Regions from separate parts of the Flexivirga alba genome, predicted to be linked through region 3. Evidence: predicted binding sites of a transcription regulator. Region 3 holds the regulator's gene; each other region holds the start of a gene.
What was found. Region 3 encodes LexA, which represses DNA repair genes until DNA is damaged. Its sites were predicted from a motif close to TCGAACANNTGTTCGA; they were not measured.

Region 1 (3,273 bases), 1.2 Mb from region 3:
ACCGATCTGCAGACCATCGTCGCCGCCCGTGGTGATTGCTACCTGGACATCACCGTGCACGGCCGGGCGGCACACGCCGGCCGGCCGTCCGACGGACGCAACGCGATCTACGGTGCCGCGCGCGTGATCGAGTCCTTGCGCTCCTGGAACGACGAACTCGCGAAGAAGCCACACCCGCTCGTCGGGCCCGCCACCTGGAGCGTCGGCATCGTCACCGGCGGGCAGGGCACGGCGATCGTGCCGGCCGCGTGTCGCGTTCAGGCGGACCGGCGGCTGCTGCCGGGCGAGGATCCCGACGTGGTCCTTGCGGCGGTCGTCGAGCGGATCGACAAGCTCGGCCTGGCCGACGACGACCTGCGCGCCGAAGTCAGGATGCCGATGAGTATGCCGGGCTTCGAGACGCCTGCCGCCGGTGGCTTCGCGGAAGCCGTCGACCTCGCCCTCGCCGATTCGGGCGGGCCCGGACTGCCGCCGGGTGGTTGGACCGCTGCGTGCGACGGCGGCTTCGTCAGCCGCGATTTCGGCGTGCCGACGGTGGTGCTCGGCCCCGGTTCGGTCAACGACCAGGCGCACCGGCCGGACGAATCGGTCTCGATCGCCGAGTTGGTGACGGCGGCGCAGACCTATGTACGCGTGGCGGCGCGGCTGCTGACGAGGCGCGGATCACCGTCGTGACGTCACGGCGCCATACCAGACGGATAATCTGCTCATCGGGAACGGCAAGGAGACGAACGGTATGACGAGCGCTGGGACGGAACGCCGCTCCCTCGAGCCAGTGATGCGGAAATCGACCGCGGCCATGATCGCGGACAGTGTCCGCGGTGCGCTGGAGCGTGGCGACCTTCCGCCCGGAGCGCAGCTGGGTGAGGCGGAGCTCGCCCGCCAACTGGGCGTCAGCCGCGGCCCGTTGCGTGAAGGGTTGCAACGGCTCACCCAGGAGGGGCTGCTGCTGTCCATCCGCAACCGCGGGCTGTTCGTCATCGAGATGACGCCGGATCGGGTGCGGGACATGTATGTCGCGCGGTCGGCCGTCGAGCGCGCAGCCGCCGAGCAGATCCATCTCGGCACCCCGGCGGAGGCCGGCGCCGAGCTGCTGAAGATCACCGACGCCATGAGTGCGACCGCTGAGGTGGACGATCGAAGCGGCGTCGGTGAAGCCGACATCGCCTTCCACGACGTGCTGGTCGGGTTCGCCGGCAGCCCCCGACTGTCCCGGATGCACCGCACGCTGCTGACCGAAACGCGGATGGGCATCCACGCGCTCGATCCGACTTACGAGGGCGCGGACACTCGGGTCGCCGAACACCGTGCAATTGCACAGTCATTCATCGATCGAGACCCGGACAAGACTGACCGGTTGCTGCGACTGCACATGGCGGATGCCGTCGAGCGATTGATCCCCTGCGACGACTGAGCTGCGCGCCGGCGCGGTCCGCGTCAAGATCTGGACATGACTTTCACCTATGCGGATCGCGCGGTCGCTCGGCACTTCGAGTCCGACGATTCTGAAGGACTTACGAACCAGCTGAACGAGTATTTCCATGACCTTGCTGATCGGGACGCAGCGGCCGAGGTGACCGTGCTTGCCGGACCGCAGGTTTGGTGCACACCCGACGGGCGTGTTCACGCGTTGCTGATTGTGAAGAGTGCGACGGAGCAGAACCCCTATGAGGGACTCGGACTGGGTCTCCATCCAAGCTGACACGACGCCCGTCCATGGCCGCCGCGGGACACGGCGCCACGGGAAGCTTGTACCCGCTTGGCGGCGCGAGGCTCTGCGACGCAGGGCGCGGCGAAGGCGGGTTTCGGCACGGCCGCCGGGTGCTTTCGGGGCGTGCTCACGCCGCCGGACTGGCGGCCACCGCGTTAGCCGAATTACCGAAATGTGTTCGATTAAATACTAGTCATGGACGCGGGTTCCAGGTATCCTGTAGGTAGGCGAAAACGCTTACAGGGGAAGGGGATTCACGCAATGAGCATCGGTTATTCGATACTGGATGGTGTCCCTGTGGCGGAGCCTGGTCGTGGACCGGAAGTGCTTGCCGCGTTGCAGGCTGCCGCGCAGCTGTTGGACGAGGTTCCCGGTGCGGTGCACCAGCTCGGCGAGGACCAGGAAGGCGAGTTGGTCTCGACGCTGTTGCGGTTGCATGGTCGGGCTGCCCAGGTAGCCACCGTTGTCACTGCGGACGCAGTGGACCGGGGTGCGGTGACTAAGTCCGATGCGGTCACCACGGCACAGTGGATGGCGTCACGCACCAGGGACGGCGTTCCGGTGGAAGCCAAGGCGATCCGGGTGATGGCGTCGGTGGCTGATGCGTGCCAGCACCGCAAGAACACGGTGATCGGGCGGGCATTATTGAAGGGGTCGTGTTCGGTGGAATCCGCTCGGACCGCGCTGCTCCAGGCCGACAAGGTCGGACCAGTGATCCCGACCGCGGAGCGTGACGAGGTGCTGGGCTGGTTCCTGCAAATCGACCCGGCGCTCGGGTGTGATGAGTTGACGAAGTTGACGCGGCGGATCATTGATCTGTTCGCACCGGAGAAACTATCCAAGGACGACGAGACGTTGGAAGGCACCGAATCCCTCTCCTGGTCCACCACTGCGACCGGGATGACCCGGTTGGTGGCGGAGTTGTCGCCGGCGAACGCCGCGATCCTGAAGGAAGCGATCAACGCCAAGTCCGCGCCACGACCGGCGAAACCTGCTGACACGAAAGACAAAACAAGCAAGGCTGACGGACCCGACGAGACAGACGGCGCCAACGAACGCGACAAGACGGCCGGGACCAGTCGGAGCCACAGCTCGGGTGCGGCGTTCGGTCTCCACCTCGACGGCGATGTTGAGGCTGCCGAATCTTCCATCAGTTCTGAACCGGTGCGGGATGAGCGGTCCCCGGGCAAACGCCGGGCCGATGCGTTGATGGACCTGGTCGGGGCCGGTGCCCGCGCAGCAGCCGGGGACGGCACCCAAGCGAGCGCGGCGACCGTGTTGCTGACGATGGGTTTACAGGAGTTGCTGGCCGGTCACGGTGCCACCACCAGCACCGGTGACGTGCTCGACGCGGGTGCTGCCCGCCGGTTCGCGTGCACCGCCGACCTCATCCCGGTCGTGCTCGGCGGACCGAGTCAGCCGTTGGATGTGGGGCGGCGAGAACGTTTGGCCACCAAAGCAATCCGGGTCGCAGTCATCCTACGAGACGGCGGATGCACGTTCCCCGGTTGTGACCGGCCACCGGGTTTCTGCGAGATCCACCATGTCAGACCGTGGTGGGC
Region 2 (3,273 bases), 690 kb from region 3:
GGCGCCGACGACGGTGAACGGCGGCAACTCCAGGGGTATGGCGGTGGCGCCCGGTCCCTTGCCGACCACGACATCGACCCGGAAGTCCTCCATCGCGAGATAGAGCATCTCCTCGGCCGGGCGCGCCATCCGGTGGATTTCGTCGACGAAGAGCACCTCACCCTCGGCGAGCGACGACAGGATGGCGGCAAGATCACCGGCGTGCTGTATGGCGGGACCGCTGGTGATCCGGATCGGCTGCTCCAGCTCCGCGGCGATGATCATCGCCAAGGAGGTTTTGCCCAGCCCGGGAGGACCGGACAGCAGCACGTGGTCCGGCGGTCGCTGGCGTCGTCGTGCCGCTTCCAGCAGCAGTCCGAGCTGGTCGCGCACGCGCGGCTGCCCGGGGAAATCGGCGAGCCGCTTGGGACGCAGCGCGACCTCGAACCGGCGCTCCTCCTCGTCGCCGACCGGGTCCACGACACGCGCCGTCGCGTCATACGACCCGTCGGGGTTCAGCTCTGTCTCGTCCTCCACGCGGCTCATCGTCCCAGCTCACGCAGCGCAGCCCGCAACAGTGCGGAGATCTCGGTGACCTCGGGCGCTGCGGTGACGACCTTCGCGACGGCGTCATCGGCCTGCTTCGCGGACCAGCCCAACCCGACGAGCGCTTCGCTGACCTGGTCGTGGCCACCGCCGCTCGGCGTTGTCGGCACGTCAGGCGCGCCTTCGGCTGCGATCGGCCCGACCTTGTCCTTGAGCTCCAGCACGATGCGCTCGGCGCCCTTCTTACCGATGCCCGGAGTCTTGACCAGCGCTGCGACATCACCTCTGGCGATGGCGCCACGGATCTGATCAGGGGTCGCAACAGCCAGCATTGCCAACGCGATTCGCGGGCCGACGCCGCTGACGGTCTGCACCAACTCGAAGAGATCCCGCTCGTCGCCGCTGCCGAAGCCGTAGAGCGTCAGGGCATCCTCACGGACCACGAGCGTCGTAGAGAGGGACGCCTCTCCCCGGTCCGCAGCGACGCGGCAGTGCCGGGGGTCGTGTGGGTCAGCAGCCCGACGCCGCCGACCTCGACGACGACCTGGTCGAGCCCGACGTGCAGGACCGTGCCGCGCAGCGTGGCGATCATCCGCGTGCTCCGGTCGCGGCACGTTGCTTGGCGACAGCGGCCGCGATGCGGTCCTGGGCGCCGCCGCGCCATACGTGACAGATGGCGATGGCGAGAGCGTCCGCGGCGTCCGCCGGCTTGGGCGCGACCTCCAGCCGCAGGATGCGTGTGACCATGGCGGTCACCTGCGCCTTGTCGGCGCGACCGTTGCCGGTGACAGCGGCCTTCACCTCACTCGGCGTGTGCAACGCGAGCGGCAGGCCACGCCGCGCAGCGGCCAGCATCGGTATGGCGGAGGCCTGCGCCGTGCCCATGATGCCCTTGATGTTCGCCTTGGCGAAGACCCGCTCGACGGCCACCGAGTCGGGCTCGTGCCGCTCCATCCATTCGTCGATCTCGGTCTGCAAACTGAGCAGTCGCTCGGCCGGGTCGTCGGTGACCGGGGTACGCACCACGCCCACCGCGATCATCCGCACCGGCTGGCCGATGCCTCCTTCGACCACACCGAGGCCGCAGCGGGTCAGGCCGGGGTCGACTCCGAGCACTCGCACAGCGGGGCAGCTCCTTCTTCGGCATACGGGGTCCGACATATGTTCGGTTACCGCCAGCTTAGGCGGGACGGTCGCCATACCCGTGAAGGTGCGGGCGGCGCGTCGGCGGACCTAAGTACGCCGACACCGCTGCGTTCGAGGAACGCATCCGACCCCTGTTCCAGGATCGGATCCTCGACTTCGATGAGGACGCGTCGATCGAGTACGCCGCATTGCGGGCCGACTCGCGTGCCCGAGGACGTGCGATCGGCAACGTTGCTGCACTGATCGCTGGGATCGCGCGCGCCCGCACGTTCATCGTCGCGACTCGCGACGTCGCACCCTTCGAAGCATCCGGCCTCCAGGTCATCGACCCCTTCACTGTTTCCGGGGACTGACACCAGAGGCGGGAACCGCCAGCTCAGGGCAACCGGGCCGGCACCCGGATCTGCGATGAGGTTCGATCATGTGCGGCGTCGGGATCATCCGCAAGTGGGCCACGAACCAGGCCGACTCAGTCCTCTTCTTCGAGCTCCGCGAGCACCTCGTCGGGGACGTCACCGTTGGCGTAGACGTTCTGCACGTCGTCGCTGTCCTCGAGGATGTCGATGATGCGGAACATCTTCTTGGCACCCTCCTTGTCAAGGGGCACCTCGACGGTCGGCAGGAAGGAGGAGTCGGCGGAGTCGTAGTCGATGCCCGCTGCCTGCAGCGACTCGCGCACGGCAACCAGGTCATGCGCCTCGGACACGATCTCGAAGGACTCCCCCAGGTCGTTGACCTCCTCGGCGCCGGAGTCGAGTACGACCTCGAGAAGTGAGTCCTCGGTCACGTCGTCGCCCGGCTGCTTCTTGGGGACGATCACGACACCCTTGCGGTTGAACATGAAGGCGACGGAGCCGGATTCGCCCATCGAGCCGCCGTTCTTCTGCAACGCGGTGCGGACCTCGGCAACGGCGCGGTTCTTGTTGTCGGTCAGGCACTCGATGAGCAGTGCGACACCACCGGGGGCATAGCCCTCGTAGGTCAGCGCGAGGTAGTCGGCGCCACCGGCCTCGGCACCGGACCCGCGCTTGACCGCGCGGTCGATGTTGTCGTTGGGGACACTGGACTTCTTGGCCTTCTGCACGGCGTCGAACAGCGTCGGGTTCCCCGCCAGGTCACCACCGCCGGAGCGTGCCGCGACCTCGATGTTCTTGATCAGCTTGGCGAACAGCTTGCCGCGCTTGGCATCGATCGCTGCCTTCTTGTGCTTCGTCGTCGCCCACTTGGAGTGACCGCTCATACCTGCCTCTTTACGAATCGAACGTGCTGGTGCCTCGACCGACGATGTTATAACCAGCGCCGCTGGTCGAGTGCCGCGAGGGACGAGCGGCGTATCGAGACGCGGCGCTCAGCCTCGCGTCATACGCAGGAAGTATTCGTGGATCCGGTGGTCGCCGGTGACCTCGGGGTGGAACGACGTCGCCAGCAGGTTGCCCTGCCGGACCGCGACGATGCGTCCAGCCGCCGGACCGGTCGCGACCGTGCCGAGCACTCGCACCTCCGGGCCGACCGCCTCCACCCACGGCGCCCGGATGAAGACAGCGCGCACCGGCCGGTCGGACTCCCCCAGCATCTCCGGCATCGACAGGTCCTCCTCGAAGG
Region 3 (3,273 bases):
GGCGGGTTGACGGTCCGGCTCGACGCCGGTCGCCGGCCGCTCGGCACGCAGCAGGGCGATGGCCGACTCGAAGTCCTCGAGATCGTCGAAGGCCTGGTAGACGGACGCGAAGCGGAGGTAGGCAACTTCGTCGAGGCTGCGCAGCGGCCCCAGGATCGCCAGGCCCACGTCGTGCGCATCGATCTCCGCCGCGCCCTGGGCCCGGATCGACTCCTCGACCTCTTGGGCGAGCAGCGCCAAGTGATCCTCACTGACCGGCCGGCCCTGGCAAGCCTTGCGCACTCCGAGCAGCACCTTCTGCCGGCTGAACGGCTCGCTGGCGCCGGATCGTTTGACGACCGTGAGGCTCGCGGTCTCCATGGTTGAGAACCGCTTGCCGCAGTTGGGGCACTGCCTGCGTCGCTTGATGCAGGTGCCGTCTTCACTCGTGCGGCTGTCGACAACGCGACTGTCGTCGTGACGGCAGAACGGGCAATGCATCAGACGACTCCTCTCCGCTGGACCCGGCACCCGCCCCGTCACCAGAACGACGCCGACTGTGGACGAAGTTGTGGGTAAGTGGTGGACGACCTGGGGATGACTGGGCTCTGCTTGTGGACTAGATGTGGATAAATCTCATCCGTGTAACTACTAGATATAGGGATGTTAGGCCGATCCCACCACAATCGCAAGAGCCGTCGACGTCACCTGGAAAACCGCTGGTCAGCCGCCCGTAACACCGCGTGTCGAGGTCCCGTCAGGGCAGTTTGAGCTGCTGTCCCGCGACCACCTGCAGGCCGTTGAGGTCGTTTGCCAGCGCCACCTTCGTGACAGCGTCCGAGACCGACATGGACGGGTAGGCGCGGTGCGCCACACCGGACAACGTCTCACCATCGTGCACCGTCACGGAGTGCCCGACCGACGGCGGCGTCGATGCCCAGGCATGCGCCGCTGCACCCCCACCGATCAACAACGCGACCGCGACGACTATGCCCAGCAACCGGCGTCCGCGTGCGGTCAGCCGCAGGCCGCGGGCCTCGACTCGAACACCCACTTGGGCGCCGCCACCACGTGCCGACGGACCGGTCGGAACCGCCCGCAAGTGCCGACGACCCTGACGTAGGTCGACCGGCGCGTCCCACTGCGCAACTGCACTCATCTCTTCCTCCTGAAACTTCGGTGCGAACTGGTGCACACCGCTCGGACAACGAACTCCATCCGAACACGCGTACGATCGTACACCTGTCGGACGGATAGCACGAGCGTTCGACGCCATCGAGACACGCGTCGTACAGATGTTTGGAAACTGTGTCCGAAACCCATACGCTGTTTTCACGAAGCCAAGGCAAGCACCGACCACCGACAACCGTTCGGATCCGGTCCGCACAGATCGCTCGCCAGCCGCTTTGAGCGAAGTGTTCGCCGAGGAGGAGATGACAGCGATGGCACAGGTGCACGAACTTCCCGACCGCGCCGGAGAAAGCCTGACCACAAGGCAGCGCAAGGTGCTGCAGGTGATCCGCAATTCCGTTGACCGGCGCGGATATCCGCCGAGCCTGCGTGAGATCGGCGATGCCGTCGGACTGACCAGTCCGAGCTCCGTCGCGCACCAGCTGACGATGCTCGAGCGCAAGGGCTACCTGCGCCGTGACCCCAACCGGCCACGTGCCATGGAGGTCATCGATCCGGACGCGACCGACACCCGCGGTTACCGCGGCGGCTCGAGTGTGCGGAGCGCGCAGGAGTCGAGCCTCGACGAGACCGGCCTGGGTGACGAGCGGCCCGAGGCGTCATACATTCCCGTTGTCGGGCGCATCGCCGCCGGCGGCCCGATTCTGGCCGAGCAGGTCGTCGAGGACGTCTTCCCGCTGCCCAAGCAGATCGTCGGCGAAGGCGACCTTTTCCTGCTCAAGGTGGTCGGTGACTCGATGATCGACGCCGCGATCTGCGACGGCGACTGGGTTGTCGTGCGCCAGCAGCCAACTGCGACCAACGGCGACATCGTCGCGGCCATGCTCGACAACGAGGCGACCGTCAAGACGTTCAAGCGTGCGCGCGGCAAGGTCTGGCTGCTCCCGCACAACGACGCCTACGACCCGATCGACGGCGACGACGCGACCATCCTCGGCAAGGTCACGGCAGTTCTACGTCGGATCTGACCCAACTCTGCGCGATCAGGACGCGCGGCGCCCGGCGAGGGTCTCCGCCAACGAAAGCAGCGTCGACCCGAGCGGGGCGTCGATGCGGATCGACACCTCCTCGTCGGTCGCCCGGGTCCAGCCGTGGGTCACGACAGCGACCGGGATCCCATCCCGCACCGCGCGGCGGATGAAGCGATAGCCGGACATCACCGCGAGCGATGAACCGAGGACCAGGATCGCGCGAGCGGCTTGCACCCGCGCGAAACACTGCTCGACCAGGTCCTTGGGCACCGACTCCCCGAACATCACCACATCCGGCTTCAGCAGGTCCGAGCCGCAGATGACGCAATGCACCAGCCGGAAGTCGCCGATCAGCGACTCGGCGATCGCGACATCGCCATCCGGCCGTAGCGGGCCGGTGGCGGATCGGTCGAAGTCAGGGTTGGCGAGTTGCAGCCAGTCGTCGACCATCGTGCGTTCGTAACGCTCGCCACAGTGCATACAGACCACATGCGTGAGGCTGCCGTGCAACTCCGCGACATCGTCAGCGCCGGCCGCCTGGTGCAGGCCGTCGACGTTCTGAGTGATGATCGGCCCGATCAGACCGGCCTGCTGCAACGCCGCGACTGCGAGATGACCCGGGTTCGGCTCAGCAGCCGCGAAGCGCGGCCAGCCGACATACGAGCGAGCCCAATACCGTTGCCGCGCAGTGGGATCGGCAAGGAGCTCCTGAGCGGTCATCGGCTGGAACCGCCGTTGACCGTCGGCGCCTCGATAGTCGGGAATCCCGGATTCTGTCGACAGGCCGGCACCGGTGAGGGCGAGGACTCCCCCACGACTCACCAGCTCGGTCAGCGCCGCCGGATCCGTAGTCACCACCCTGTCAAGGTCTCATACTCGCGCGACCTCGGGCGTCAGCGCGGTCAGTTGGACCCGCCGGCATATTGATTAGCGATCTTGGAGAATTGGCCAGAACAAATAACTAAATGTTATTCTTGGGCCATGATCGACGCAGCTGGACTCAGGGTCATCAAGGCGATCAGCGATCACGGCAGCTTCACTGCTGCGGCCACGTCGCTGGGCTACTCGCAGCCGGCCATCTCCCAGATGGTTCGGCGCCTGGAGGACCGCACCGGAACCGTTCTGGTGGAAC

Region 1: a site for LexA is predicted at 1,878-1,893, ahead of ACFQDH_RS18810 (HNH endonuclease signature motif containing protein). Genes of this name have one in related genera too.
Region 2: a site for LexA is predicted at 1,679-1,694, ahead of ruvC (crossover junction endodeoxyribonuclease RuvC). Genes of this name have one in related genera too.

What each region holds. Positions count from the first base shown of each region.
Region 1 is NZ_JBHSWH010000001.1:3,793,209-3,796,481, reverse strand. Features, by position in the region: gene ACFQDH_RS18820 (M20 family metallopeptidase) at 1-675, shown strand, start outside; gene ACFQDH_RS18815 (GntR family transcriptional regulator) at 737-1,414, shown strand; gene ACFQDH_RS18810 (HNH endonuclease signature motif containing protein) at 2,009-3,273, shown strand, end outside.
Region 2 is NZ_JBHSWH010000001.1:3,274,382-3,277,654, reverse strand. Features, by position in the region: gene ruvB (Holliday junction branch migration DNA helicase RuvB) at 1-525, opposite strand, end outside; partial or broken gene ruvA (Holliday junction branch migration protein RuvA) at 522-1,117, opposite strand; gene ruvC (crossover junction endodeoxyribonuclease RuvC) at 1,114-1,647, opposite strand; gene ACFQDH_RS16080 (YebC/PmpR family DNA-binding transcriptional regulator) at 2,141-2,911, opposite strand; gene pdxT (pyridoxal 5'-phosphate synthase glutaminase subunit PdxT) at 3,020-3,273, opposite strand, start outside.
Region 3 is NZ_JBHSWH010000001.1:2,584,074-2,587,346, reverse strand. Features, by position in the region: gene nrdR (transcriptional regulator NrdR) at 1-480, opposite strand, end outside; gene ACFQDH_RS12740 (hypothetical protein) at 737-1,138, opposite strand; gene lexA (transcriptional repressor LexA) at 1,422-2,138, shown strand; gene ACFQDH_RS12730 (NAD-dependent protein deacetylase) at 2,154-2,999, opposite strand; gene ACFQDH_RS12725 (LysR family transcriptional regulator) at 3,123-3,273, shown strand, end outside.